3 regions of the Comamonas sp. F1-6 genome follow, and region 2 is predicted to be linked to each of the others. Evidence: riboswitches for the same ligand, from Rfam matches in the RefSeq annotation. Region 2 holds a riboswitch; each other region holds the start of a gene.
What was found. A riboswitch is a leader RNA that binds a small molecule or an ion and turns the genes downstream of it on or off. The one in region 2 is predicted to bind thiamine pyrophosphate.
Positions count from the first base shown of each region.

Region 1: linked by a shared signal. The riboswitch ahead of AAIL66_RS14640 (FAD-dependent oxidoreductase) and the one ahead of AAIL66_RS04045 (long-chain-fatty-acid--CoA ligase) in region 2 are both predicted to bind thiamine pyrophosphate.
Region 3: linked by a shared signal. The riboswitch ahead of thiC (phosphomethylpyrimidine synthase ThiC) and the one ahead of AAIL66_RS04045 (long-chain-fatty-acid--CoA ligase) in region 2 are both predicted to bind thiamine pyrophosphate.

Region 1 covers NZ_JBCPWN010000013.1:85,178-95,100, forward strand. Annotated here, with positions in the region: gene AAIL66_RS14590 (septation protein A) at 1-88, shown strand, start outside; gene AAIL66_RS14595 (BolA family protein) at 85-351, shown strand; gene AAIL66_RS14600 (peptidylprolyl isomerase) at 445-1,230, shown strand; gene AAIL66_RS14605 (hypothetical protein) at 1,306-2,169, opposite strand; gene AAIL66_RS14610 (sigma-70 family RNA polymerase sigma factor) at 2,166-2,753, opposite strand; gene AAIL66_RS14615 (hypothetical protein) at 2,793-3,689, opposite strand; gene AAIL66_RS14620 (cytosine permease) at 4,093-5,385, shown strand; gene AAIL66_RS14625 (ankyrin repeat domain-containing protein) at 5,451-6,218, opposite strand; gene AAIL66_RS14630 (SH3 domain-containing protein) at 6,342-6,815, shown strand; gene thiD (bifunctional hydroxymethylpyrimidine kinase/phosphomethylpyrimidine kinase) at 6,882-7,754, opposite strand; TPP riboswitch at 7,820-7,981, shown strand; gene AAIL66_RS14640 (FAD-dependent oxidoreductase) at 8,045-9,139, shown strand; gene thiS (sulfur carrier protein ThiS) at 9,245-9,442, shown strand; gene AAIL66_RS14650 (thiazole synthase) at 9,601-9,923, shown strand, end outside.
Region 2 covers NZ_JBCPWN010000003.1:23,816-33,738, reverse strand. Annotated here, with positions in the region: gene AAIL66_RS04075 (hypothetical protein) at 1-42, shown strand, start outside; gene AAIL66_RS04070 (SDR family oxidoreductase) at 84-881, opposite strand; gene AAIL66_RS04065 (ABC transporter substrate-binding protein) at 1,027-2,025, opposite strand; gene AAIL66_RS04060 (ABC transporter permease) at 2,048-2,836, opposite strand; gene AAIL66_RS04055 (ABC transporter ATP-binding protein) at 2,833-3,570, opposite strand; gene AAIL66_RS04050 (acyl-CoA reductase) at 3,596-5,062, opposite strand; gene AAIL66_RS04045 (long-chain-fatty-acid--CoA ligase) at 5,059-6,153, opposite strand; TPP riboswitch at 6,224-6,315, opposite strand; gene AAIL66_RS04040 (TonB-dependent receptor) at 6,626-8,755, shown strand; gene AAIL66_RS04035 (hypothetical protein) at 8,840-8,995, opposite strand; gene AAIL66_RS04030 (ABC transporter ATP-binding protein) at 9,365-9,923, shown strand, end outside.
Region 3 covers NZ_JBCPWN010000006.1:111,579-121,501, forward strand. Annotated here, with positions in the region: gene AAIL66_RS08485 (hypothetical protein) at 66-620, opposite strand; gene AAIL66_RS08490 (hypothetical protein) at 715-1,068, shown strand; gene pmbA (metalloprotease PmbA) at 1,129-2,550, opposite strand; gene yjgA (ribosome biogenesis factor YjgA) at 2,616-3,299, shown strand; gene mog (molybdopterin adenylyltransferase) at 3,292-3,903, shown strand; gene AAIL66_RS08510 (ABC transporter substrate-binding protein) at 4,266-5,474, shown strand; gene thiC (phosphomethylpyrimidine synthase ThiC) at 5,781-7,724, opposite strand; TPP riboswitch at 7,984-8,101, opposite strand; gene AAIL66_RS08520 (nitroreductase) at 8,183-8,842, opposite strand; gene AAIL66_RS08525 (ABC transporter substrate-binding protein) at 9,027-9,923, shown strand, end outside.

The DNA.
Region 1 (9,923 bases), on a different contig from region 2:
TGTGATTGCACAAGCCATCTACATGAGCCGCTACCTGCCCCAGGACGGCGTGCCCAACGCGGCCGAAGCCAAGGACAAGCAGCCATGAGCGTGACCATCAGTGCCCAGGCCATGGACGCCGCCCTGCGCCAGCGTCTGGCCCCGACCCGACTCGAAGTCATCGACGAGAGCTATCAGCATGCCGGTCATGCCGGCGCCAACGACAGCGGCGTGGGCACGCATTTTCGCGTGCGCATCGCCGGCCCTGCCTTTGATGGAAAAACCCGCGTGGCACGCCACCGCCTTGTGTATGATGCACTGCAAGACTTCATTGACCAGGGTGTTCATGCCATCGCCATTGAAGTACTTTGAGAACGCACTGTTCTGACCACAGGCTCCTTGACGGGAGCCTGTTGCGTATGGACTGAACTTCACTCACTTTTCTCAATCAAAACTCGAATGAGCATGAAACAAAAGCAACTGGCCCGCATCGTGGCCGCCGCTGTTCTGGGCGCAGCCGCCCTGTCCGCCTCGGCCCAGAATGTGGCCATCGTCAATGGCAAGGCCGTTCCCATGGCCCGCGTCAATGCCTTGAAGACCCAGATCGAAGCCAGCGGCCAGCCCGTTGTGCCCGAGATGGAAAAGATGATCAAGGATGAAGTCATCGCGCGTGAAATCTTCATGCAGGAAGCCAACCGCCGCGGCCTGGCCGGCTCCGAAGCCTACAAGCAGCAGATGGAAATGGCACGCCAGACCGTGCTGATCCGCGCGCTGTTTGACGACTTCCGCAAGAAGAACCCCGTGACCGATGCCGAAGCCAAGGCCGAGTACGACAAATTCGTCGCTGCCAATGGCGGCAAGGAATACAAGGCCAGCCACATCCTGGTGGAATCCGAAGACCGCGCCAAGGCCATCATTGCCGAGGTGAAGGCCGGCAAGAAGTTTGAAGACATCGCCAAGAAGGAATCCAAGGATCCCGGATCGGGTGCCCGTGGCGGTGATCTGGACTGGGCCAACCCCAACAATTACGTACCCGAGTTCACCGAAGCCCTGATCAAGCTCAAGAAGGGCGAGATGACCGACACGCCCGTCAAGAGCCAGTTCGGCTGGCACATCATCCGCATGGATGACGAGCGCCAGGCCGAAATGCCCAAGTTCGAAGATGTCAAACCCCAGATCACGCAGCAGTTGCAGCAGCAAAAAGAGCAGCAGTTCCAAGATCAGCTGCGCAAAAGCGCAAAAATCCAGTAACATGATCTAACGTCAGTACCTAAAAGTACTGGCCAGACCATCACCCAAGCCCGCGTCAAGCGGGCTTTTTTTGTCTCACCGCGGCGGATCCGCTATATATTTAGAAGCATCCTGCCTAGAATTGGCATCATCCGGCTGCGTTTCCCCATGCTTTCGCGGGCGGCAATCCAGCGGCTTGCCTGCGATGCCAGAGGCTTTGTCCGCTCCCTCTTTTGCAGCTTGCGTGTTGCCATGCACCTCAGCCGTCAAGGGGCATAGCGGCAATTGCGCGCTTGACCTGGAGATCTGCGGCGCCATGGCCTCCGCCGCGGCAGCAGGTTCTGTGGTCTCATCGCTGCGGGATGGCGCTTTGGCAGCCGGCTTTGCGGAGCGCGCCAGGCTGGCAGAGGCTGCAGCACCCGGGGCCGGAGCAGCCTCTGGCCGCAGCACAGGGGCTGATGCAGCTATAGATGCTTCCATATCCATAGCTTCTGGTTTTTTCTCTGCCTGGATTCGAGTCTTTTTTTCCGTGGATTTCTGCGCCAGCGCCGCCGCGCCCGGAGCCGATTCCACCAGGGCGGCGCGATCCGCACCCTCAACTGCCGGAGCCGGCTGCGATTCAGCTGGCTGGGCCACTGCTTCGGCCCTGGAATCTCGCTCGCCCTCCTTGTCCGGCCCACTCCACCAGGCGGCGTGCTGCAGCATCAGCCAGCCCACCAGTCCGACGGCCGCCAGTCCGCCCAGCGCATGACGCAGCCAGAAGCGGTCATTGGCGGCAGGCTTGTCCATAGACTCCGTGGGCTCCTGCCTCACAGCTGCCGCGCACTGACGTGCGCGCTTGAGGATGGCTGCGCTGCTTTGCGCACTGGGGCCACGATCCTCTGCCACGGCCTCGTGGTAGAGCTCGCGCAGCGCATCGGGCTTGTCGTCGCCAGACGGGTTTTCGGGGTGCATATTCATGCCAGTTCCTCCAGCGCGGCGCGCAGTTTGGCACGCGCATAGCGCAAGCGGCTCTTGGCCGTTTCCTCGGCAACGCCGGTGGCCTGGGCAATTTCGGCCAGCGTCAGATCAGCCTCGACCTGCAGCAGAAAACACTCGCGCTGCTCGGCCGGGAGCCGGGCAAGCGCTGCCAGGATGGCCTGGGCCATGAGTTGACGATCGAGCTGCTGCTCGGGCTCGAAGCCCGAGGCCGCAAACAGGCTTTCGGCCAGCCGCATGGACTCTTGCGTGTCTGCCGACAGGCTGATGCCCGGCCGCTGCCTGCGCCAGTGATCGACCAGGCGGTTGTGCGCCATGGTGAACAGCCAGGTCGTGAACCTGCTGCGCACCTCATAGCGGCAGGCGCAGTCCACCACGGCAACCCAGAGGTCTTGCGCCAGATCGTCGGCCAGCGCCGCATCGCCCGTGTTGCGATAGAAATAGCGCCATATGCGCAGGCTGTGCCGGGCATAAAGCGTCTCGAACGCCGTGGCCTGCCCTGCGGCATAGCTGCGCATCAGGGCTTCATCGGCGAGTTGGGCTTGGGCAAGCGGCGGTGCAAGCATGCCCGCGATTATGCAAACTCCGACGACAGCGCAATCAACTCAGTTGCGGGGTGGATCCGGCACAAAGCCGTTGTCCCCGGGAAAAGGATTGGGCGCGCGCGGCTGGGACGGCCGTGGATGAGGCTCGCGAATCACGCCTCTGGCGACCAGGTTGGCATAGCTGTCGTAGCGGATGCGCACCATCTGCCGGGGCTGGTCTGTATCGGCCTCGAAGTCCACCTGGGTGACTTGCGAGCGCTCCACCGCGCCATGGCCCGTGCCTAGCGAGGGGGTCGGCGAGGCCTGTGGCGCACGGCGCTCGGCGCTGCGGCTCTTGCTGGCGGCCTGAGGCACGGCGACATCCGCCGCTGCAGATTCAGCCGCCGAGGCACTGGCCTGCGCTTGCGGCTCATGGAGCGGCCCCTGGTAGGCAGCAGGCTCGGGCAGCTTTTCGCGGTACAGCGCAACTCCGATCACGCCCACATCCTGCGGCCTGCCGGTTCTGGCGGCATAGGACATATCGCTTTCGGAAAAATAGAACGCAGCCACGTTGTCATTGCTCTTGCGCCAGCCCCGCACGTCGTAGCTGTCGCCCGCATCCAGCACATAGCCGCCTTCGGCGCGGGAGCTCGCCGTGCGGCCGTTGATGGCATTGACCCCGTCGACGCTGATGACGCCCATGATGCGGCGGCTCTCGAAGTTGCGGATGCGCACCGCGTAATTGGCACCGGGGCGGCCCACCACCCACAGCTCTCCCTCGTGACTGTACTGGGGCAGTACCCGGCCCGTGGCACGTTCGATGATGCTGACCTGGGCCAGCTTGTGGTTGCCGCGCGTCCAGGCCGAGGCCGGCGCGGCGGCCACCATCGCGACAGCGCAGAGCAGCGAAGCGCGCAGCAAACGGCCGCGCGACAGCAAGAAACCTGGAACCGAGGGTTCGATACGGACAGACAACATAGACAAGGCCTCCTCAAGGTACAGCCACAGCGGCTGAAACAAACTTGTCGGAGGCTGAAACGCAGCAGCAGACGCAACGGGGTCAAGACAGGCACTCTGATTTGCAAGCATTTGCAACACAGCTTTGCGCTGCAGTTCTGCCCCGACGCGGCATGTCTGGCACAATCGCGCTCGCTGCGGCCCAAGGCAGGCAGCAATGCTGGGGGTGTCCTGACCATGACCGGTCAGGGCTGAGAGAGTCCCTTTGAACCTGATTGCGCAAGCGGTGTCTTGACGACCGCTTGCCCGAGATCATCCTCGCGCAGGGAAGCTGTCCAAGGTGTCAGACCGCGACTGGCCATGTCTTTGCTGGCTCGCCGCGCAAACCATGCGGCCCCTGCTTCGTTTTTCTGGCGGAGCATTCATGAATTCATCTTCTTCCACATCGGCCAATCGGGCCCTGGCCCCGGTGACGGCTAAGGAGCGCGTCTTTGCCTGGCGCGACCATGCCTCGCTGTGGTTCAGCCTGGGCGTGGGCCTGCTGGTCATGCAGATGGGAGCCTATCTGCTGCCTGCGCTCAGCCCGCTACATGCGCTGATCGCGATAGCCATCGGCTCGCTGATCGGTGCCGGTCTACTGGGTTGGGTGGGCAAGCTGGGCTGCGACAGCGGCCTGTCCAGTGCAGGGCTGATGCACAGCGTCTACGGCCGCCACTTCGCACGACTGCCTATCGTGCTCAACATCATCCAGCTGCTGGGCTGGGGCAGTTTCGAGCTGGTGGTGATGCGTGACGCCACCGTGGCGCTGGGCAAACAAAGCGGCATCATGGGCGCTGCCTATTGGCCCTGGCTGGCCACTCTGCTCTGGGGTGGCGTGATCCTGCTGCTGATGAGCGGCTCCATGACCACCCTGGTGCGCCGCATCATCTCGCGCGTAGCCTTGCCGCTGGTGATTGCCTCGCTGCTGTGGCTGAGCTGGCAATTCCTCAAAATGGCCGGCGCCACCGGCCTCGGGACCTTGCTGGCCCGCGAAGGTGCAGGCGGCATGAGCATGCTCGGCGCCGTCGATCTGGTGATCGCCATGCCCATCAGCTGGCTGCCGCTGGTGGCCGACTATGCGCGCCACGGCAAAAGCGGCAAGTCCGCGCTGTCGGGGGCCTGGACCGGCTTTGCCCTGGCCAATATCTGGTGCTACTCCCTGGGCGTGCTGGTGGCCCTGACCCTGCCCAGCGAAGACCTGGTCACGGCCCTGCTGCTGGCCCAGGGCGGGCTGATTGCCCTGTCGCTGATTCTGATCGACGAGGTGGACAATGCCTATGGCGATGCCTACTCGGGTGCCATGTCGGCCCACAGCCTGCAACCGCACTGGAGCATTCGCCGTTGGGGCCTGCTGATCGCGGCCCTGTGCACGGCACTGGCCATGGTGCTGCCCATGCACAGTCTGGAGCCTTTTTTGCTGTTGCTCAGCTCCTGCTTTGTGCCGCTGTTCGGCGTGATGCTGGGTCGCCTGGCCTTTGGCACCGATGCCGTGCAACTGATGCAAAAAGCGCCCGCCGTGCGCTGGGATGCCGTGACCATCTGGGTGCTGGGCATTGCCTTCTATCACCTGCTGCCCTATGTGAGCACGGCCCTGGGCTCGGCCCTGCCCACGCTGGCGCTGACTTTTGTGGTGGCTCTCGCCACACGCCAGCTGCAGCCTCGCTCCGTTGCCACCTGACTGAAACTCAAAGGCAATAGCATCACACGCGCGGTAGAAAGGCTCTGCAGCCATCTCCTCTGTTCTTACTTGGCGCCCGCCGCCTGCAGCATATGAACCACAGCCTTCTGCCCGCGCTGGCGTGCATGGGCCAGGGCCGTCACCCCATCCTTGTCAGGCAGATTCAGATCCGCCTTCGCGTCGATCAAGGTCTGGATGATGGCCTGATGGCGCGGCCCGCCGTCGCTGAGCACCACGGCTTCCATCAGGCAGGTCCAACCCAGCCGGTTGACATGGTTCACATTCACGCCGGCCGCGATCAGCGCCTGGGCCGTTTCCAGATGGCCGCGCTCGCAGGCAGGAATCAGGGCCGTGCCGCCATAGCGGTTGGTGCTCTTGAGATCGGCCCCATAGGAAATCGTCATGCGCACAATCTCCAGCCGGCCCTGCGCACCGGCCAGCAGATAGGCGCTGTCCTGCATCTGGTTCTGGATATTGGGGCTGGCACCGTGCATCAGCAGCGATCGCGCCACCTCGATATGGTTGGCCGCCGTGGCCAGCAGCAATGGGGTATTGCCCCGGGCGTCCTGCACGTCGACAGGCGCGTTGCCAGCCAGCAGATCGCGCACCGCCACGGCATCGCCCTGCGCGGCAGCGGCCAGCAATTGCTGGCCCGGCATCTGCGGGTCCCCGGCTTTTGGCGCCGCAGCGGCGGCAGGTGTTGCAGCCGCTGCATTCGCCGACGCCCTACTCTGGCAGGCCGTGAGCAGGGTCGCGGCGGCCAGAGCCGTCAATGCAAGCGTCAATCGGGTGGTCAACGAGGCACGCCCATGGGCGCTGGTTGGCTGTTTCATGGCATTCCTTTATGGCTGTCGGGTGTTCAGCCCCTGTCAGCTTTCTACAGGAACTATAGCTAGCCACGCAAGTCCGATGGGGGTTACAGCCTGTTTTCAATCGATAAAAGGAGAATCTGCCCCGTGCCTTGCAACCGCTGGATCCGCACCGCCGCCACTTCAAGCCTGATCGCGCTGGGTGCGCTCACCGCCGGCCTGCTGCCGGCCCTCGCACAAGCCCAGGAATTTGTCAGCATCAAGGGCACGACCGTGAATGTGCGCGAGCAGCCCAATACCCGCTCCGCAACCCTTTGGGAACTGAGCAAGGGCTATCCGCTGCAAGTCACCCAGCGCAAGGGCCAGTGGCTGCGCGTCAAGGACTATGAGTCCACGCTGGGCTGGGTCCACGCCCCGCTGACCAGCAAGAGCCCGCATATGGTGGTGACGGCGCGCACAGCCAATCTGCGCTCCGGCCCCGGCCAGAAGCACAAGCGCGTGGGCAAGCTGGAGCAGCATGAGGTGCTGCAGACTCTGAAAAAGCAAGGCAGCTGGGCCCAGGTGCAGCGCAGCAACGGCCAGAGCGGCTGGGTGGCCAAGAATCTGGTCTGGGGCTGGTAAGCCCTGCAACACGAACACCCAAAGCAAAGGCCTGCAGCAGCGGGCCTTTTTTGCGGGTGCCGGCAATCAGCCTTCGACGATCAGCTGCGCGCGCGGCGCATAGCCATGATTGAGGGGGCCGTGACCCTGGCCGGTATAGACCTCGGCTCCCGCCTCGATGGCGCCCAGAATATAGCGGCGCGCCTCGGTCACTGCGGCCTCCAGCGCCAGCCCCTGAGCCAGGAAGGAGGCAATCGCCGACGACAGCGTGCAGCCCGTGCCATGGCCGTTATGGGTGACGATGCGCTGCGACTGCAGGCGCAGATAGTCGCCGACCTGCTGGCCTTGCCGGCCCAGCACATCCATGACCAGATCGCCGCTCAGATGCCCGCCCTTGAGCAATACGGCCGGCGCCCCCATGGCCAGCAGATCGGCCACGGCCGCATCCAACGCTCCAATGCCGTCGATGTTGCGACCCAGCAGCAAAGCTGCTTCATCCAGATTGGGGGTAATCACCGTCGCCAGCGGGAACAGCTCCTGGACCAGCGCCTGTGCCGTCTCGGGAACGATCAGGCGGTCACCACTGGTGGCCACCATCACGGGGTCCAGCACCACGTTCCTGATACCGTGGCGACGGATAGCATCCGCCACCACGCTCACCACATCGGGGGTTGCCAGCATGCCGATCTTGACGGCATCGACGCCTATGTCCTGCACAACGGCATCGATCTGGCCGCGCACGGTATCGAGCGGAATGCCGTGAATACCCGTCACACCCAGCGTGTTCTGCACGGTGATGGCCGTGATCGCCGTCATGCCGTAGCAGCCCAGAGCCGCACAGGTCTTGAGGTCGGCCTGGATACCGGCGCCACCGCCGCTGTCCGAGCCGGCTATGGAGAGCACGCGTGCATAGCGCTTTTTTGCGGCGCCGGAGATGGAGGAAGAAGCAATCACTGTCATGGCAAAAATTATCGCCCATGCGCATGGTCAATGCGTGCTGTTTGCGGTTGTGCTGTAATGTCCAGCGGACGAAACAGGGGTGTCCCGCAGGCAAGCAGCCTGTGCGGACTGAGAAACACCCTGGGGCTGCGCCAGCCACGGGCTGCGCACCAGAGCACCATCCGTGCCCTGTGCCCCCTGCACCCGATCCAGGTCATGCTGGCGTGGGGAGTTTCACAAGCCGCAAGGCATGCCGCGTTTTGTCCTGCACATGGCCCTGTTCCTGTGTCCGGATGGAAAACGATTTGCACATGTCATTGCTACAAGCTTCTTCAAAGATCGCAATTCTCGGCGGCGGCCTCATGGGCCGTCTGCTGGCTCTGGCCCTGGCCCAGCGCGGTCACGCCATCGACCTCTATGACGCCCATGGCCCGCAAGGCGATGGTGCTGCGGCGCGCGTGGCGGCTGCTATGCTGGCGCCGCTGGCCGAGTCGGCCATTACCGAGCCCGGCGTGGTGCGCATGGGCCAGCATGGGCTCAAGCGCTGGCCCGAGCTGATAGCTCAGCTCGAGCAGCATGTGTTTCTGCAGCAAAACGGCACGCTGATTCTCTGGCACCGCCAGGATCAGGGCGATGCGGCACGCTTTTTCGGCCTGCTGGAGAAAAACCGGCGCATCAACCCCAGCCTGCCGGCCATGCAGGAGAAGACCGGCGCGGCGCTGCAGGACTGCGAGCCCGCGCTGCAGGGACGCTTCAACCAGGCCGTCTATCTGCCCGGCGAAGGCCAGCTCGACAACCGCCAGCTGCTGACGGCGCTGGTCGACAAGCTCAGCGCCCTGGGCGTGCAGCTGCACTGGGACAGCCCGCGCGAGGTCGGCGACTTCCGTCCCGGCGCGGCCGGCCAGCCCGACTTCGTGTTCGACTGCCGGGGCCTGGGTGCCCGCAGCCAATGGAAGCAGCTGCGCGGCATTCGCGGCGAGGTGGTGCGCATCCATGCGCCCGAAGTCACGCTGCAGCGCCCCACACGCCTGATCCATCCACGCTACCCCATCTATATCGCGCCCAAGGAAGACCATCTGTTCGTGATTGGCGCGACCGAGATCGAATCCGACGATATGTCGCCGGCCAGCGTGCGCTCCACGCTGGAGCTGCTGAGCGCGGCCTATACCGTGCACTCGGGCTTTGCCGAAGGCCGGATTGTGGAGATCGCCACCCAGTGCCGCCCCACCCTGCCCGATAATCTGCCCGCCGTGCGCCTGCTGACGCCGCGCGTCATGGAAGTCAACGGCCTCTACCGCCACGGCTTCATGATCTCGCCCGCCATGCTCGACGTGGTGCTGGAGCTGGTGGACCGCAACGACTCGCCGCTGGCGCGCGAGTTCGATGTCGCCGTGCATCGCGGCTGAGCCGCGAGCCCGAACTTTGGCGCACAGCACTTGCACCTCCTGCGCACGCAAGCGCCGCCGTGCAGAGGTTTAACTTAGCACCCGCTTTATTTTCTGTTTCATGCCATGAAGATCACCCTCAACCAGCAAGCCACCGAGCTGCAAGCCCATGCCACCGTGGCCGATGCGCTGGCGCAGATGCAGGCCAAGCCCCCGTTTGCCGTGGCGGTCAACACGGTGTTTGTGCCCAAGACGCAGTACGCCGACCATGCGCTCAACGAGGGCGACAGGATGGAAGTCATCTCTCCAGTGACAGGCGGCTAGGAATGACCTCCCTGAGTCGCTTCGCGCCTTCCCCCAGGGGACGACACCCTCGCGGCGAGGCGGCTCTTGCTCGGTGTCACTGACTGGGCACATGTCTGTTTGAGGCTCACTGGGCTTCACACGCATTGCGGTACAAAGACAAGAGATATAGATAAATCATGAATACAAAAACCACCGACGACACCCTGGTTCTCTACGGCCAACGTTTTGAAAGCCGCTTGCTGCTGGGCACCTCGCGCTATCCCTCGCCCGCGATTCTCGAAGCGGCTGTGGAGCGTTCCAGGCCCGCCATGGTCACGGCCTCGCTGCGCCGCCAGGGCAGCAATGCGGCCGAGACCGGCGCCAGCTTCTGGGAACTGCTGCGCAAGCTCAACGTGCCCGTGCTGCCCAACACGGCAGGCTGCATGACCATCCAGGAAGCCGTGACCACGGCCCAGATGGCGCGTGAAGTCTTCGACACACCCTGGATCAAGCTGGAGCT
Region 2 (9,923 bases):
ATCGATGCGATAGATCACGCCCAGGCAACCGCCAAGCAGTAAGGTCAAGAAGGCAGGCAGGCTTTGCCTTGCTGCCCGGCAGCTCAGCGCATCACCAGACCGCCGTCGACAAGCAGCAGTTGCCCGGTCATGAAACCGCTGAGTTCCGACGCCAGAAACAGCACCGGCCCTGCCACATCTTCGGGCCGTGCCAGCCGCCGCAGCGGCGTGGCCGCCATCAGCGATTCACGAAAAGACTCCTTGCTGTCCTGCGTACCCTGCGTGGGATAGACCAGACCGGGCGCCACACAGTTGACGCGGATGCCTACTGGCCCAAGCTCGCTGGCCAGATTGCGGCTGAAGGCCAGCAAAGCCCCCTTGGATGTCGTGTAGTCGTGATAGGCAACGACAGGCTGCTCCACCAGATTGCTGACAATGTTGACAATGCTGCCGCGCGCGCGCTGGCGCATCAACGGCAGCACCGCACGGCAGACATTGAAGCTTGCACCGACGGCCCCGTCGAACTGGGCCTGATAGTCCGCCCATTGCAGATCGTCAAAACGGCTGCGGCGTTCCGGATCGAATGCATAGGGCCTGAAGGCATTGTTGACCACGATATCAATGCCCCCCGCTTCACGCACGATGCCGTCTACCATGCTCTGCACCGCATCGGGCGAGCCCACATCGGCCTTGACCGCCCAGGCATCACCGCCCGAGTCCTTGCCCGCGGCCAGGCAGGCATCCACGGTGCTGGCTGCAGCCTCGTCATTGGACAGGTAGTTGACGGCCACGGTCGCACCCTCGCGCGCAAACGCCAGGGCAATCGCCGCGCCAATGCCGCGGCTGGCTCCCGTCACCAGCACCACCTTGCCGCGCAAGCCCATTGAAGAAGACTGACTCATATTCACGATTTCCGCTCAAACACTGACAGGCCCCAGGCAGGAGACAGCAAGCAAGTGCCTTGGCGGCTCGGCGCCATGCACTGATGCTGTCGTACCCCTCCCCAAAGCTCGGCGCCGCCCAAACGGTGCGCCTCAGGGGGGAGATTTACAGCGGCACAACCACATCCGCCACCTTGATCTGACGCTGCACCATGCCCAGCGCACGATAGGCATCGGCGCCTTTTTGCAGCGCAGCCATATCGAAGCTGCCCAGCGGCTGGCCCTGGACTGCCGGCATGGAAGAGGCGTTACGCAGGCGGATCACATACAGATTGATGTCGCGACGCGTGCCGTCGATGGCATATTTGCTGGCCAGCACCGAAGCCTCCTCGGGGTTCGCCATCATCCAGGCAGCGCTTTCGCGGTAGCCCTTGACGAAGGCCTTGAGCAAATCCTTCTTCTGCTGGAACACCTCCTCGCGCACCACAAACATGTCGCTGGACATATTGAGGTGGTCGCTGACCTGCATCACATTGACATCGCCTATGCCCTTGCGCAGGCCCACGGCCAGACCGGTATCCGTGGCGGCCGTGGCGTCAACCTGCCCTTGCATCAGGGGCGCAAAGTTCAACAGGCCGGTCACGACAATGCTCACATCCGACTCCTTGAGGCCGGCCTGATGCAGCATCACCAACAGGTTCTGGCGCGTGCCGCTGGCAAGGCTGTAGACACCGATCTTCTTGCCCTTGAGGTCTGCGGGCTTGCGAATGCCCGAGGACTTGAGCGAAACCACATTGAACACGTTCTGCGGATAGATGTCGTAGATCGCAACCAGCTTCTCGCCCTTGTCCAGAGCCATGAAGAAGGAGCCGGGATCGGTAAACGCCACGTCGGCCTGGCCGCTAAGGATGTTGCGAATCGCATCGCCGCCGCCTGCTCCGGGCAGATAGGCCAGCTCCACGCCGTTCGCCTTGAAGAAACCCTTTTCGGGCTCGACCAGAATATTGGTGATCTCGCTGATGGGCTTGCTCCAGCCGGCCAGGCGAATCTTGCCCTGCAGAGGAACCGCCATGCTGGTGCCGGTCATGGCAAGGCCGCTCAGGCCTGCACAGGCGCCGAGCAGGCTGCGGCGAGAGATGAACGAAGTCTGGTTGCTGGAGTGCATGACAAATGGTTTGAAGATGCAGTCAGGCCCGGTCGCCCGACTGCGAGGTTGAAAAGTGATGAGAGCGCAGCAAATAGCGCTCCAGAACAAGGCAGGCCTGATACAGCAGCAGGCCCATGGCGGCGATCAGCACCAGTGCCGCAAACATCAGCGTGGTGTCCATCATTCCCTGGGCAGCAATGACCACGGCGCCCAGGCCCTGGCTTGCACCCATGAACTCGGCCACCACGGCACCGACCAGCGCCAGCACGACGGCCACGCGCAGCCCGGCCAGAATCGCGGGCAGCCCGGTCGGCAGTTTCAGGCGCAGCAAGGTCTGCAGCCTGGTTGCGCCCAGCATGCGAAACAACTGCAGGCGCTGGCCATCCACCTGCCGCAGGCCCGTCAATGTGTTTTCCATCAATGGGAAAAAGCAGATCAGCGCCGTGATCAGCACCGTCGGCAACATGCCAAAGCCGAACCACAGCACAAACAATGGCGCCAGGGCCAGCTTGGGCACGACCTGGCTGACCACTACATAGGGCTTGAGCACGCGCTCCAGCAACTCGGACTCGGCCAGAGCCATGCCAGCCAGCAAGCCCACGGCACTGCCTATGAGCAGCCCCAGCAGCAAGGCCTGCAAGGTAGCCCAGAGATGCGGCCAGAAATAGCCGGACGCGAGACCCGACCACAGCGACAGCGCCACCGCCGAGGGCCCGGGCAACACCAGCGCCGACAAGCCAAATTGCCTCGCAGCCAGTTCCCATATTGCGATGACAGCTATCAAAAGCGAGGCAGACAGCCAGTGTGTTCTGTTCAGCAGGCCGTTCATGCGCCACCCCGGTCCATGGATGCGCGAATGCGCGCGCAATAGTCGTTGAACGCCGCGCCATGGCGCAGGCTCTGCTGGCGCGGCTGTGGCAGCTCGACGGACCAGTCGTCCACGATGCGGCCGCCATGCATGAGTGCAATGCGGTCACCCAGATAGACAGCCTCGTTAATGTCGTGGGTAACAAAGAGCACCGTCGTGCCATGGCGCTGGCAGGTGCGCAGCAAATCGTCCTGCAGTTCGGCACGCGTAATGGCATCCAGCGCCGCAAAAGGCTCGTCGAGCAGCAGCAGCGGCGGCTCCAGAATCAGGGCTCGCGCCAGCGCCGCGCGACTTTGCTGTCCGCCCGAGAGCTGCCCAGGGTAAAGCCGGGCGTGGGCGGCAAGGCCCAGTTGCTCCAGCAACTGCATGGCTGCATGTCGGTCCTGCTGCGTGAGTTTGCGCTGCAGCGATACAGGCAGCAGCACGTTGTCGATCACCGTATGCCAGTCCAGCAGCGTCGGCGCCTGGAACATAAAGCCCAGTTGCGGCCCCGGCGCTGCCAGTTCGGTGCCGCGCAGCAAGACATGCCCCGACTGGGGCCTGAGCAGGCCAGCCGCCAGCTTGAGCAGCGTGGTCTTGCCGCAGCCGCTGCGCCCCAGCAGGCAGTGAAACTCTCCAGCCCCGACCTGCCAGTCCACGCCATCCACCACGGGCACTCGTCCCGGGTAGCTGAATCGGGCCTGCTTGAATTCCATGAATGCCACGGCTGTACGCGCCCCCTCAATCCGCATAATCAGCCAGCGGCTGGGCCGCAAGTTCTGCCGACTGCTCGATCTCCGTCATGCGCACCAGATCCAGCAGGTTGAAGCGCCCGTCATGGTGCCATCCCGCCTCGGGCATGCTCATGGAGCCGATGGCGCTGATACGCGTAACGCCAGCCGCACCCAGCAGCCCCGCCAGGCGGTACAGCTCTTCGGGGCCGGCAGCAATGCCGGCGGTCTGCAGATAGTCGCGCTGAGCGGCCACCACGGGCAGCACGGCATCGAGCCGGTCCACGGCCACCACGGCAATCGTGCGGTACAACGCGGTCGGTGCCAAGGGCTGAAGACTCTCGCTGTAGGCCACGCTCCAAGGCGCATCCACAGGCCCCAGCAACTGGTGTGCTTCACCGCCCCACTCCATGTTCTGCTGCCAGCGTGCCAGCGCCGCCCCTTCTTCCAGATCCAGTTCGCGGCGTGCAAATCGTCGCTGCAGATTGGCAAGCTCGGCTGCCAGATAGTCGGCAAAAGCACGCGCAGAGACCGGCGCCCCACGCTGCACATAGAACACATGGGGCGAGTAGCAGCCCTGCTGGTCATAGCGCATCACGTCCCAGGCCGCCTGCCTTGCCATGGCCGGAGCCTTGAGCGTATCCAGCGCCTGCGCGTCGATCAGGCCAAAGCCCAGCTTGTGGCCATGGGGCAAAAAGCGCGTCGTCACGGGCAGGCGACGACGCAACGCATCCAGCGTCTGGTTGCCGCCATAGGCCAGCACCGTATCGGCCTGGGCATAGAGCGCGTCGGCCTCCTCGCCACCTGCACCGCGCCACCACACCACGGCCAGGCAATCGGCCAGCGGCGGGTGGACCTCTGCCAGCAGGCGTGCAAACCATCCCGCAAACAAAGGCTCGGCACTGGCCAGCTTACCAATCGCAGGGGCCTTGACCAGCAAGCCGCAGACCAGGCTCCACAGCGACAGCGCAGGTACGTTGCCGGCCCAGCTATGCACCAGCAGATCCGGGCCGAAAGCACGTACGGCCCCGCCCTTGGCTGCCGGTTGAAAACCATCGAGTACCGCCGGATTGGCAAAATCCTCGGCCACAAAGCGCTTGAGCTGCGCTGCACGAAAGGTCTTGAAAAATCCTGTCAGCCCCAGCCGCACCATATCGGCGTCATAGCCGCTGACCACGGGCAGCCAGGCTTCGGCCTGCTGGCGGTAGATGTCGTTACGGTCAAGCAGGCGGGCCATCGCACGATCGACGGCATCGATGATCTCGGCCACCGGCATGGGGCGCAGATGGGCGGCCGCGGCCTTGCGCACACGGCAGGCCAGTGCCTGCATCTGCGGCGCCGTCAGCACGGGCACGCTGACTTCCAGCCTCTGGCCGTCGCGGGACTCGAAGTCCAGCGTCTGCCACTGCACTTCGTCGTCGCCCAGGCCCGGCAGGTAGCCTGCCTTGATACGCTGCACCTTGCGCTGCTTGCTCATGCGCCGGCAGCTTTCACAAACTCTTCAACCGCCAGCGAGCAACCCTTGGCGGCGGCGCCCTCGGCGCGCCCTAGCAGCAAAAAGCCGTCTTTTTCCTGCGAGCCGGCCCACAGGCCCACATCCTCGGTCAGTATGGTGGTCACCGCGTTGTAGTTGGCCAGATCGCAATGCACCAGAATGCCGCGCTCACCAGCTGCCACGTCCCTGCCGGTGATCGGCTCCACCAGACGCGAACGAATCCAGTGCGGACCGGACTTGACCGAGGGCAGAATCGCATTGCCATCGTCATAGAACTGGGTACTCAGCTCCGTCATGCCATACATATTGATGCACAGACTGCGCGGCACGCCCAGCAGCTGCGAAAGCTCGGCATAGAACTCCTCGAGCGGCAGCTCGCGCGACTGCCCCTTGTAGCCGCCCGTATCCAGTACGCGGCTGCCTGCAGGCAGGCGAAAGCTGCGGCCCTGCGCACGCAGGGCATCCATCACATGGACCAGGCTGAAGCTCGCGCCCAGCAACGCAAACGGCTGGCCACTGCGCTCGGACTCTTCCAGCGCGGCACACAGGGCCGGCATGTCCAGCCCTTCCGAGTTCAGATAGTAGCGGCTGCCTGCCGAGCCGAATTCGGAACAGGCCAGGGCCAGATAGTGGGCCAGCGAGGAATTGGGCATGGCCTGCTCATCGGGAAACAGAATGCCCATGGGCATGCGCTCCAGCCCCTGCATGAAACGTCTGGCGAAATAGCGCTTCATGGACAGGTCGTAGACATCGAGCTGCGGATGGAAATGACGTCCGCGCGCAGCGCGTCCCGTGGTGCCGCTGGTCATGAATACGCGCTCGGCGGACGACGGCGGCTCGCTGCGCAGCTCCATGGCCTTGAAGGCATCGATGGGCACAGCCGGAACATCGCGCCAGCTCCTGACATTGCGCAGCGTAGCACCGCGTCGCTGGCAAAAGCTGCGAAACGGCGCATTGCATTCGTACTGGTAGGCGAAAAGGCGCAGGGCGAGTTGATTGAACTGGTCGTCGGTGCAGTCATCCATTGCGATGAAAGCAAGCAGATCTGCGACCAGCGAAGCGGCCTTGTCCATGAAATTCCTTCGAGAGCGGGGACATCATGCTCCGAAGGCTTGCTGACCATGCGAGAACGCACTGCCCTGAGGTCAGCTTGCAAGCTCTTCTTCCGCCGGTATGAACCGGGTCAAGTTCGCGGGTGTAGATCTCAGCACTGGCGTGCACCCCGGAGCGCGGCGCCATCTTACCCCAACGGCATCACTGCAAGGGGGCTGCACCGCCGCATGAAAGTCGCGTCACTTGTAACCTGGGGTAATGCTCCAGCACGGGCAAGAAGGACATACAGGGCAAAAACATCAAAATACTGCTGCCCAAATACAATCGACCCAGCACCGCAAGCTGCCTGAGACGTAACCTGCCACGGCGCCGACAATCACGCAGGTACGCCATGCCTGAAAGCGCGGCATGTCGCGTCGCTGGACTGCGTCAGCAGAGCTTGCAAGCCATCCAGGGCACTGAACGCCCGCCCCAAGCCCCAGAGATATTCACATGCATTTTTCGCGCCTTTGTCATCTGGCAGGCTGGCCTGTGGCCGCCGCCGGACTGCTGCTGACGGCACAGTCCGCAACAGCCCAGCAAGCCGCCGCCCAGCCGGAACTGCCCCAGTTGTCCGAAGTCACCGTGCGCAGCACCTTGCAGGAGTCTGCACTTGAGCAAACCCCGGCCTCCGTGACCGTGCTCGACGGCGAGCGCATGCGCGAGCGCAATCTGCAGGTCAATCTCTCGGAGTCCCTGAGTGCAGCTCCGGGTCTGCAGCTGCAGAACCGTCAGAACTACGCGCAAGACCTGCAGCTGTCGATTCGCGGCTTTGGCGCACGATCCACCTTCGGCGTGCGCGGCATACAGATCTATGTGGACGGCATCCCCTCCACCATGCCCGATGGCCAGGGTCAGACCAACAATATCGATATCGCCTCGCTGGAGCGCGTGGAAGTGCTGCGCGGTCCTTACTCCGCCCTCTACGGCAACGCCTCTGGCGGCGTGATCAATGCCTATACCGAACGTGGTGAAGGCGCGCCCTCGATGCAAAGCAGCTTTGCACTGGGCAGCGACGGCCAGAAGCGCCTGGGCCTCAAGGCCAAGGGCGAAACCAACGGGATTGGCTATGTGCTCAGCGCCAGCCGTTTTCTCACCGACGGCTACCGGGCCCAGAGCGCGGCGGACAAAAACCTGTTCAACGCCCGCATCGATGTCAAGCCCGACGAATACAGCCAGCTAACCCTGGTCGCCAACCATGTGGACATCGATGCCAAGGACCCCGGCGGCATCACGCCCAAGGACTGGGCGGCAGATCCGAAGGCTGTGGCGTCCAACCCCTTGCTCTACGATTCGCGCAAAAGCGTGAAGCAGACCCAGGCCGGCCTGACCTATGAGCGCCAGCTGGACGGCGGCCAGGCACTGCGCCTCATGGCCTATGCCGGTCAGCGCGAAATGATGCAGTTCCAGTCCACACCCAAGGCATCGCAGACCGGCTACAGAGGCGGAGTGATCGGTCTCAAGCGCGACTATGGCGGCATCGATGCGCGCTGGAGCGGCAAATACGAGCTGGGCAGCGGCAGCCTGAGCCTGATTGCCGGCCTGGCCGCCAACACTGTCAGGGAAGACCGTCAGGGCTACAAGAACTTTGCGGGCAACCAGCTGGGCGTGGTCGGCGAGCTGGTGCGCGACGAGCGCAACACCCTCACCAGCATAGACCCCTATCTGCAAGCCTCCTGGGCCTTTGCACCGCGCTGGAAGCTCGATGCCGGCCTGCGCTGGAGCAATGTGCAGTTCCAATCGCGCGACCATTTCCTGGCAGACAAGAACGACAGCGGCAATGCCGGATTCCATAAGCTGCTGCCGGTTGTTTCGCTCCAGCACGAGCTCAATCAGGACACCAATATCTATGCCTCGCTGGGTCGCGGCATGGAAACACCGACCTTCAACGAGATCTCGTACCGCCCCGATCTGGCGGGCGGTCTGAACTTCGGCCTCAAACCTGCGGTATCGACCAGTGCCGAGCTGGGCATCAAGCAACGCTTCAATGTGGCCGGACTGCGCGGCGACTGGTCTGCCGCACTGTTCCAGACCCAGACCGACGATGAAATTGTGGTGGCCAGCAACGACAACGGCCGCACCTCTTATCAGAATGCCGGCAAGACCCGCCGCCGCGGCATGGAGCTGAGCACCAGCACCTGGCTGATGCCCCAGTTGCGCCTGAGCGGCGCGCTGACCTTGCTTGATGCCAGCCTGCGCAGCGGCTATTGCGACAGCAAGGGCCAGGACTGCACTCCCGCCGGCAACCGTATTGCCGGCACGGCCAGGCATTTGGGCTACCTGGGACTGGAATGGCTTCCCGCCACCGACTGGCGTGTGGGCCTGGACTGGCGTCATGTGGGCCGTATTGCCGCCGACGACAAGAACCAGGTCTATGCCCCCAGCTACAACGTGGCCAGCCTGAGCGTTGGCTACACCAAACGCCTGGGCGCCTGGAAGCTCAGCACTTTTGCCCGCATCGACAATCTGGCGGACAAGAACTATGTGGGCTCGGTCATCGTCAACGAAGGCAACGGACGTTACTACGAGCCCGCTCCGGGACGTCAATGGATGGCCGGCACCAGCCTCAGCTACCAGTTCTAAACATGTCATCCGGCTTTGCCGGACAGCAGAAAGCGGGTCCAGAGCCCGCTTTTTTCACATCCGGATAGATCAAAAGCGATTTTTTCAGAAAAATTCTGGTGCTTGTACATTGCCTGCTTGAGCCCGAAAGCCGCCAATCCCGCCCCGGTTTGCCTGCCAGACGACAGGCGCCGGCAACAAGCTTGCGCTCATCAGCCCTGCAAGCCACGTCAAAACACAGTCAATCACATCAATTTCCATGCCGGTGCGTATGCAGTTTGAGCGAAGTTAGCCCCTGAAGCAGGCAAGAACGGCACACAGAAATTCTTCACTCTGCAACACGCAGTCATCAGGGGTACAACTGCCACGAAATGCGGGCCAAATGACAACAGACATCCGCTCCAGGTAAAGAAATCAATTCTTATAGAAAATTCACATAAAAAGAGCTCAGATGGCGGGCTTTTGAAAGCAAATTCACAGCGCTAGAATCCGCCACCAGCGCTGCCTCGTATGTTTGAAGCCGGGGCACGGTTTCAGATTTCTCCGTATGTCAGCCCTTTTCGTTTCTTGCCATCCAAATTCCAGCCCGGCGCCTTGCAGCCCTGCCATTCCCGCAGTTGGAGCTGATGTATGAGTGATGGATTGCAAAGCCCCGCCCAACAGGGTGTGCAGTTGGTCGATATACGGCTGCAGCGCGGCCAGACCCAGGTGTTTGACGGCCTGAGCCTTAGCCTGACTGAAACGCGCATTGGCGTGATCGGCAACAACGGCGCGGGCAAGTCCAGCCTGTTCCGCCTGCTTTGCGGGCTCGAGCTGCCCCAGGCCGGACAAGTACTGGTGGATGGCATGCCCTTGCTGCAGGCGCGCGAGCACAAGCCCGGCCTGATCGGCCTGATGTTCCAGAATCCGGACGATCAGATCATCTTCCCTACCGTGGAGGAAGAACTGGCCCTGGGCCTTCGCCCCCAGGGCCTGAGCAAGCAGCAAGCCAGAGCCAGGGCGCGCGAGTTGCTGGCCGCACGCGGCCTGGCCCACTGGGCCGAGCGGGCCGTCAGCAGTCTGAGCCAGGGCCAGCGCCAGCAGGTGTGCTGGCTCTCGCTGCTGATTGCGGCGCCGCAACTGCTGCTGCTGGACGAGCCCTTTGCCAGCCTGGACCTGCCCGGTCAGGCCCGCTTGGCCCAGGATATTG
Region 3 (9,923 bases), on a different contig from region 2:
GACTTGCCATCAGTCATGGCTGGCTGCGAAAGCGGTCAAATCGAACACCGGGACTGCAAACGGTCTTACTTGAGCAGATACCGGTCCATTTTGATCGGCAGCATGAGCAAGGCCTTGAATACATACAGGACGATCAAAGTGCCGCTGAAGTCGCCCAGAATCATCACCAGAAGCTGGTCCATCTGAAAACCATCCCCTATGACGACGGACCAGGCCTGGTGCAGCAAGGCATTGCTCAGTCCGTAGATCACACTGAGCCACAGCAGGCGACGCGGCGTGAGATCACTGAGAGATCGCCCGAGCCCCATCCATTTGCGAGCTGCGCAATAGGTGCCATAAGGGGCAAGCGTGGCCATGATGCCGCCCGCAAATGCCCGCAGCCAGTCATCCGGGAAAAAGTAGAAGTTGCAGACCAGCCATGACACGGCAAAAAGCCCGACCACGCCCGCCTCCGCAAAAAGCAGGGTACAAAGCAGACGAGCGCCTGCAGGCAGGTAAATCCAGTTGACGCCCCTGACAAATTCCAGTTCGGAGAAAATCCACTGATTAAGAGCCAGCATCGCCAGGAACAGCAAAGCCGTGATAACCGCCACCGAAAATTGCGTCCAAATGTTCTTCATGCGCTGCCGCCGAGCTTGTTCACTGTCTGCACAGTATTATGAGTGCCGTTTATTCGCTCTTCGTTAGCGGCGCGTCGCCTGTTTTTGCCTTCTCATGCCAAAGTCCCTGTCTGCCGATATCTATTTACGCTTTCTGCACCTGGCAGCGACCATCCGCAACCTGCCAGTGCTGCCCGCACTGGATCCACTGGAGGAACGCCTGCTGGAGCAAATCGCCAATGCCGGCACGCGCCAGGAGCGTCTTTGCGTCCGGGATCTGATGGCCCAGCGTGAACTGGGGTCTCCGGCCACGATTCACACCCGTCTGAAATCCATGCGCCAGAAAGGCTGGATCCTGCTGGCCGATACCGAGGATGCCAGACGCAAGCAGATCGAGCTCAGTGCCGATGCCCACAAGCATTTCGAGAAACTCTCGCACTGCATAGTTCAGGCCGCAGCCGAGAGCTGATGCAGAAATGAAAAAAAGCAGCCACCGGGCTGCTTTTTTTCATGGAGCGACCGACAGCGATCAGCTGCCAGCCACCTTCATGCGATTGATCAGCATGGAGCCCACGGTCTTGGCACCATAGTTATAGGCATCGGCTCCGATGGCCTCTATGCCCTTGAACATGGTCTTGAGGTTGCCCGCGATCGTGATTTCGTCCACGGGGAAAGCGATCTCGCCGTTCTCCACCCAGAAGCCGCTGGCGCCGCGCGAATAGTCGCCGGTCACATAGTTCACGCCCTGGCCCATCAGCTCGACCACGAACAGGCCCGTACCCAGCTTCTTGAGCATGGCATCCAGATCATCGCCCGCCTTGGTGCGGCGCGAAGTCATGACCAGATTGTGCGAGCCGCCGGCATTGCCCGTGGTCTTCATGCCCAGCTTGCGCGCCGAGTAGCTGGACAGGAAATAGCCTTCCACGCGACCGGCATCGACCACCTTGCGAGCCTGCACGCGCACGCCCTCTTCGTCAAAGGGCGAGCTGCCCTTGCCGCCCAGGACAAAGGGGTCTTCCTCGACATCGATGTGCTTGGGGAAGATGGGCTTGCCCATGGAGTCGAGCAAGAACGTGCTCTTGCGATAGAGCGCGCTGCCGCTGACGGCCTGCACAAAGCTGCCCAGCAGGCCGGCGGCCAGCGGAGACTCGAACAGCACCGGGCATTCGGTGGTCGGGATCTTGCGGCTGCCCAGACGGCTCAGTGTGCGCTCTGCGGCGTAGCGGCCCACGGCCTCTGGCGAGGCCAGATCGGCAGCATTGCGCATGGAGCTGTACCAGTAGTCGCGCTGCATCTCGCCATTCTTGCCGGGCAGCTTGGCGATGGGCGCCACCGACATGCTGTGGCGCGAGCTGGCGTAGCCGCCACGAAAACCGTTGGTATGGGCCGTGAAGAAATGGCTTTGCTGGGCCGAGACGCCCGCACCTTCGCTGTTGCTCACGCGGCGGTGGGTCTTGAAGGCGGCCTCCTCGCAGCGCAGCGCCATCTCCGCAGCGGCTTCGCTGGTGATATCCCATGGATGGAACAGATCCAGATCGCGGTGCGTGCCGGGCAGCGCGATATCTGCGCTGTCTGGCAGGCGGGCAAACGGGTCTTCTGCGGTGAAGCGGGCGATGTCATAGGCAGCCTGCACGGTCTGCTTGATGGCGGCTTCGGAGAAGTCCGAGGTGCTGGCATTGCCCCGGCGCTGGCCCAGATAGACGGTCACGCCCAGCGACTTGTCGCGGTTGCGCTCCACGGTCTCCAGCTGGCCCTTGCGCACGCTGACCGACAGGCCGCAGCCTTCGGAAGCCTCGGCGCCGGCGTCCGTCGCACCCAGCTTTTTGGCATGCTGCAAAGCCTGGTCCACCAGCCCCTCGAAAAAGGCTTGGCTGAAGCTGAAACCGGCTTGCGGTGCGGATTGGGCCTGTGCACTGGAAGTGCTTGTATTGCTGGAGCGAGGTTTTTTCATAGCGGCGGATATGATAGCCGCCACTGCGGCGCCCTCTGCGCTGCCACCGATATTGCCCCCTTACCATGTCACGCAAACCCACCAAAGGCTATTTTGTTCGCGGAAAGTTCGTTGCCGAAGGCAGCGAGCTGGACCTTGAGCTGAAGGCCGAACTCAAAGGCACTTACGACTCCACCAAGACCGACCTCAAGCGCGAAAGTGATGCGCTGCAGGATCTGGGCAAGGAGCTGATGACGCTGCGCAGCGACCTCTTCAAGCGCCTGCAGTTGTCCGACCAGTTGATCGACGCGCTGGCCGAAGCCAAGCGCATCACCAACTTCGAAGGCAAGCGCCGCCAGATGCAATATGTCGGCAAGCTCATGCGCAAGCTGACGCCGGAACAGGTCGCGGCCGTCAAGCAGGCACTGGACGAGCAGCGCAATGGCTCGGCCAGCGAAAAAATGTCGCTGCAGGTGGCCGAGCAATGGCGCGACCGCCTGATCGTCGAGGAAGCGGCACTGTCCATCTGGCTGGAGCATTTCCCCGGCACCGATGTGCAGCAACTGCGCTCGCTGATCCGCCAGTCGCGCAAGGACATCGACAAGGCCAAGGAGCAAGCCGCCGCAGCGGCCGCTGCCGCCGGCCCCGATGCCGAGCCCAAGGAAGTCAGCAAGGGCCGCGCCTACCGCGACCTGTTCCAGCTGGTGCGTGAGCAACTGGCCAGCGCCGGCAAGGCCGGTGCGAGCGCCGAGGATGACGGCGATGAGTGATGCGCCCGTATATCTTCACGATGCCGTGAAGATCGGCATTGTCTCCATCAGCGACCGCGCCAGCAGCGGCGTCTATGAAGACAAGGGCCTGCCCGCGCTCCAGGAATGGCTGAGCCGCGCGCTCAAGAACCCCATCCAGTTCGAGCCGCGCCTGATTCCCGACGAGCAGGCCGGCATCAGCGCGACGCTGATCGAGCTGGTCGATGCAGGCTGCAGCCTGGTGCTGACCACCGGCGGCACCGGCCCCGCGCTGCGCGATGTGACGCCCGAGGCCACCCTGGCCGTGGCCCACAAGGAAATGCCGGGCTTTGGCGAGCAGATGCGCCAGATCAGCCTGGCTTTTGTGCCCACGGCCTTACTCTCGCGCCAGGTGGCGGTGATACGCGGCAGCAGCCTGATCATCAATCTGCCGGGCCAGCCCAAGGCGATTGCCGAGACGCTGGAAGGCCTCAAGGACGCCGACGGCAAATCCAAGGTCAATGGCATTTTTGCCGCCGTGCCCTATTGCATCGACCTGATCGGCGGCCCCTATCTCGAAACCCATGACGAGATCTGCAAGGCCTTTCGCCCCAAGACCGCGATTCGCGCACCGCGCACTGCATAGCCTGCAGCACCAGGTGCAATCCCTGCCAAAACGTCCACCAAAGCAGCCTCCGGGCTGCTTTTTTCATGGCGCTCACGTGGCATGGCTGCTGCGGGTATCTCGCTGCAATCGCTATCAGAATAAAAGCACTTTGCGCCTTTCATTCATGGACTTCAGCAATAAATCAATATGAAATCCATGGACAACAAGCGCTAGCAGCTATCAAAGCTGGTGTATCCCTTGGGATTTCCCGCAAGTGCTTGCCCCGATGCCAGACGCAATCGCCGCCCCTAGCATGTTTGCTGCGATGCAGCGACAGCGGCCACCCGCCGCCCGGACGCTGCACGCTCTCTCCACATTTCTCATAATTTTCAGGAGACTCCATGCATCGCTTGTCCCAGTCTGCGCCCTCTGCCTGCCTGCTGGCTCTCGCCCTGACGGCGGCCTTCGCGGCCCCCGTCATGGCACAGGAAAAAGTCAAGATCGGCTTCATCACCGACATGTCCAGCCTCTATGCCGATGTGGAAGGCAAGAACGGTGCCGTTGCCATACAGATGGCAATTGACGACTTTGGCGGCAAGGTACTGGGCAAGCCCATCGAGCTGCTGACGGCCGACCACCAGAACAAGGCCGATATCGCGGCCAGCAAGGCCCGCGAATGGATAGACACGCAAGGCATCAGCCTGGTGTTCGGCGGCACCAACTCCGCCACCGCCCTGGCCATGGCCAAGGTCGCGCAGGAGAAAAAGCGGGTCTTTATCGACAATGGCGCGGGTAGCTCGGCACTGACCAACGAGCAATGCAGCCCCTATACCGTGCACTACGCCTTCGATACCGTGGCCCTGGCCAAGGGCACGGGCGGAGCCGTGGTGGACACCGGCGGCAAGAACTGGTTCTTTGTGACGGCCGACTATGCCTTCGGCCATGCACTGGAAGCCGACACCAGCAAGATCATCGAAGCGCGTGGCGGCAAGGTGCTGGGCTCGGTCAAGACGCCGCTCAACGCCAGCGACTTCTCCAGCTTCATGCTGCAGGCCCAGAACAGCAAGGCGCAGATCCTGGGCCTTGCCAATGCCGGCGGAGACACCATCAACTCCATCAAGGCGGCCAAGGAATTCGGCGTCACCAAGAACATGAAGCTGGCCGGCCTGCTGGTTTTCTTCAGCGACATCCACAGCCTGGGCCTGAAGAACACCGAAGGCATGCAGTTCACCGCCCCCTGGTACTGGGACATGAACGATGGCTCGCGCAAGTTTGCCGACGCCTTCATGGCCAAGACCCAGCGCCGCCCCAGCGAGATCCAGGCTGCCGACTACTCGGCCACCATGAACTACCTCAAGGCCGTGGAAAAAGCCGGCACGCTCGATGCCGACAAGGTCATGGCCACCTTGAAAAGCACCAAGATCGACGACTTCTTCGGCCAGGGCTACATCCGCGAAGACGGCCGCTATGTGCACGATATGTACCTGATGCAGGTCAAGTCGCCGGCCGAATCCAAGGGCACCTGGGACTATTACAAGATCATCAAGAAGCTGCCTGCCGAGCAGATCTGGACCACCAAGGCGGAAAGCAAATGCCAGTACTGGCGGTGACTTGAACCCGCGAGGCATACGCCCCGCATCGGAACAACGGACAGCAAGCCGCGGCAGCTGTCCGTTTTTTCATGGCAGCAGTTCCAGCAGCTCCAGGCTTCAACCCGTAACAAACTTACATCGCGATATTTGCGCCTTATCGAGATGGACCTGACGGGCGGCGTCCCCAGCGACCCTTTCCAAGCCGAACGCCGCAGACTCTGCTCCATTACGGAACAAAAAGGCAGGCCCTCGTGCCTGCCTTTTTTCATGGCGACGGGCGAAAGCGCCTGATGCACAAGCGCCGCAGCCCGGCTTCAGCTCAGGTCAACGTGCCGTGGTGTCGGTCGATGCATTGACGATGGGAATGTAGAAATCGCCGCCCGCCTGATTGAACTCCGCCGCCTTGGCCTGCATGCCCACGGCAATGCTGTTCTCGGCGCTCACGCCTTGCTGCTTGGCAAAGTCGCGCACTTCCTGGGTGATCTTCATGGAGCAGAACTTGGGTCCGCACATGGAGCAGAAATGGGCCACCTTGGCGCTGTCCTTGGGCAGGGTTTCGTCGTGGTAGGCCTGGGCCGTGTCGGGATCCAGTCCCAGGTTGAACTGGTCCTGCCAGCGGAAATCGAAGCGCGCCTGGGAGAGGGCATCGTCACGCGAACGCGCGCCCGGATGGCCCTTGGCGACATCGGCGGCATGGGCCGCAATTTTGTAGGCGATGATGCCCTGCTTGACGTCGTCGCGGTCGGGCAGACCCAGATGCTCCTTGGGCGTGACATAGCACAGCATGGCCGTGCCGAACCAGCCGATCATGGCCGCGCCGATGGCCGAAGCGATATGGTCGTAGCCGGGGGCGATGTCTATGGTCAGCGGGCCCAGGGTGTAGAACGGAGCCTCGTGGCAATGCTTGAGCTGCTCGGTCATGTTCTGCTGGATCATGTGCATGGGCACATGGCCGGGGCCTTCGATCATGGTCTGCACATCGTGCTTCCAGGCGATCTGCGTCAGCTCGCCCAGCGTGGCCAGTTCGGCAAACTGGGCATCGTCGTTGGCATCGCTGGCGCAGCCGGGACGCAGGCCATCGCCCAGCGAGAAGCTCACGTCATACTGCTTCATGATGTCGCAGATATCCTCGAAATGCTCGTAGAGGAAGCTCTCGCGGTGATGAGCCATGCACCACTTGGCCATGATGGAGCCGCCGCGCGAGACGATGCCGGTGCGGCGCTGGGCCGTGAGGTGGATGTAGGCCAGGCGCACGCCGGCGTGGATGGTGAAGTAGTCCACGCCCTGCTCGGCCTGCTCGACCAGGGTGTCACGGAAGATCTCCCAGGTCAGATCCTCGGCAATGCCGCCGACCTTTTCCAGCGCCTGGTAGATGGGCACGGTGCCGATGGGCACGGGCGAGTTGCGCACAATCCAGTCGCGCGTGGTGTGGATGTTCCTGCCGGTGGACAGGTCCATGACATTGTCCGCCCCCCAGCGAATGGCCCAGACCAGCTTTTCCACCTCTTCCTCGATGCTGGAAGTCACGGCCGAGTTGCCGATGTTGGCGTTGATCTTGACCTTGAAATTGCGGCCGATGGCCATGGGCTCGATTTCAGGGTGGTTGATATTGGCCGGAATGATGGCGCGGCCGCGCGCCACTTCGTCGCGCACGAATTCGGGTGTGATGATCTTCGGGATCGCTGCGCCCAGGCTGTTGCCGGCCAGGCGCAGCTCGCGCGCCGCGTCCTGCTGGTACTGCGCCATCCATTCACGGCGACCGTTTTCACGCAGGGCCACATACTCCATCTCGGGCGTGATGATGCCGCGCTTGGCATAGTGCATCTGGGTCACGTTCTGGCCAGATTTGGCACGGCGCGGCTGGCGCTGCAGCGCGGCCGCCTCGGCGCGCAACTGGTCCACGCGTGCATCTTCCTCGCCGCGCTTGCCGCCGTCGTCCAGCGCCACACGCAGGCGACCCACGTAGTATTCGCTGTCGCCGCGCGCTTCGATCCAGGCACCTCGCACGCTGGGCAAGCCCTGGCGCACGTCGATCTGTACGGCGGGGTCGGTATAGGGACCCGAGGTGTCGTAGACGCTGACCTGCTCTCCATTGGTGAGCGCAATATCGCGGACCGGCACACGCAGCTGCGGATGCAGCGCGCCACTCAGATAGCTCTTGGTCGATGCGGGAAACGGCTGGCGCGACTGTGCCAGCAGCTCGGCAAAACGGGCGGCATCGGGGGCATGACCTGCAGCAGGCGTAAAAATGGAATCAGGGGCGTTCATCGCAGTCTCCTCAAAGCGGTTGAAGTGCATCAAACGCTCCGTGGAGTGCGGCCCTGCTCTGATCTTGCCCTGCACGGGCCCGGCCCGCTATGGGGTATCCGGCCTGTGCCGCCGAAATTCTGCAATTTCGGCCTGGTTCTTCACGCACCGGCTGTCCAGAAAAGACAAAACCCCAGTGCGCGAGGCGCCTGGGGTTTGCTGTGCCTATGGCTTTCAGGGTTGGCACTCGCGCCAGTTGCCCTGTCAATCCATCGGCCCTGCGTCAGGGTCCCGCTCTTCTTCCGCCGGTATGAACCGGATCAAGTTCGTCGGGTTCGCCTGCACTGTTTTCACAGTGACTGGCATCTCAGCGCTTTCGCACACCCCGGAGCTGCACGCAGTATAGGCTGGTTTTGCCACAATTTGCGCACTCTTGAAGCTGTTTAACTATCCTGACCCTCAAGCGTCTAATCCGCCGTTCAATCCAGCCCCTGCAACACCAGCCATTCATTGCTGGCAGCACGGCTTGCGCGCCACTGGTTGATGGGCGCGCTGACATCCTCGTAGCCCAGGGCGATGCCGAAGGCAATCTGGTAGCCATCCGGCAATGCCAGCTGTTCGATCAGCATGTCGTTGTACATGCGCCAGAAGCCCTGGGCACAGGTGGCCAGACCTTTCTCCACGGCCAGCAGCATGAAGGACTGCAGATAGATGCCCAGATCCACCCATTGCGCATAGCCCATGCGCTCCTCCACGGCCACGAAAATGCCCACGGGCGCACCGAACATCTGGCCGTTCTTGGCCAGTTGGGCCAGACGTGCTGCCTTGTCCTCTCGACCGATATTGATTGCGCGGTAAAGATCTTCGCCGTTTCCAAAGCGGCGACTGCGGTAGGGTTCCCACAAACCGGGTGGATAGGACAAGCCGGGGCGCTGCACGGCCTCGGTCTCCCTGGCCCTGGCGCACAGATCCTTGAGCGCCTGTCCGCCCACTGCGGTCACACGCCAGGGCTGCATATTGCCGCCGGACGGCGCCTGTGCTGCGGTCTCCAGCAAGTCCCGCAACGTGGCAGCAGCCACGGCCTGCGGCAGAAAAGCGCGCACCGAACGACGCTGCTGCAATGCTTGACGAATATCCATCTCTTCTACTTTCCTAAATCGCTGGTGTGCAGTGTAGGAGCTTGCGGCATTTTCCCGAGTCGCCGTGGATACCTTGTCGCAGCCGCCCCGGTGCTTGCCCTGATGGCGCGCCCTGCTCCAACTGCGACCATGCTGGCTGCCCGTCGCAGTGACTGGGTACTCACCACCTCAGGAGATGACTCTGATGAAGCCTCGCTCTGTTTGCTCCGCTACCGCTTTTTCCCCAAGAACATTGACGCTGGCACTGGGATGCCTGCTGACCGCTGCAGGCGCTCAGGCGCAGGACAAGATTCGCATCGGCTTCATCACCGATATGTCGGGCCTCTATGCCGATGTGGACGGCAAGGGCGGAGCCATGGCCGTGCAGATGGCCGTGGACGACTTTGGCGGCAAGCTGCTGGGCAAGCCCGTCGAGGTGCTGACGGCCGACCACCAGAACAAGGCCGATATCGCGGCCAGCAAGGCACGCGAGTGGTTCGACACCCAGGGCATGAACATGCTGATCGGCGGCACCACCTCCAGTGCAGGTCTGGCCATGGGCAAGGTAGCCGATGAGAAGAAAAAGGTCTACATCATCAACGGCGCGGGCACTTCGGCCCTGACCAACGACCAGTGCAGCCCCTATTTCGTGCACTATGCCTATGACACCGTGGCGCTGGCCAAGGGTACGGGCAAGGCAGTGGTGGAGCTGGGCGGCAAGAGCTGGTTCTTTCTGACGGCCGACTATGCCTTTGGCCAGGCGCTGGAAGCCGACACCACCCGCGTGGTCAATGCCGCTGGCGGCAAGGTGCAGGGCAACGTCAGGCACCCGCTGAACACAGCCGACTTCTCTTCCTTCCTTCTGCAGGCTCAGAACTCCAAGGCCCAGATTCTGGGCCTGGCCAATGCAGGTGGCGACACCATCAATGCCATCAAGTCGGCACGCGAGTTCGGCCTGACCAAGACCATGAAGCTGGCCGGCCTGCTGCTGTTCAGCTCCGACATCCACAGCCTGGGCCTCAAAGCCACGGAAGGCCTGATGTTCACCGACAGCTGGCATTGGGACCTGAATCCCGAAAGCCGCAAGTTCTCGGATCGCTTC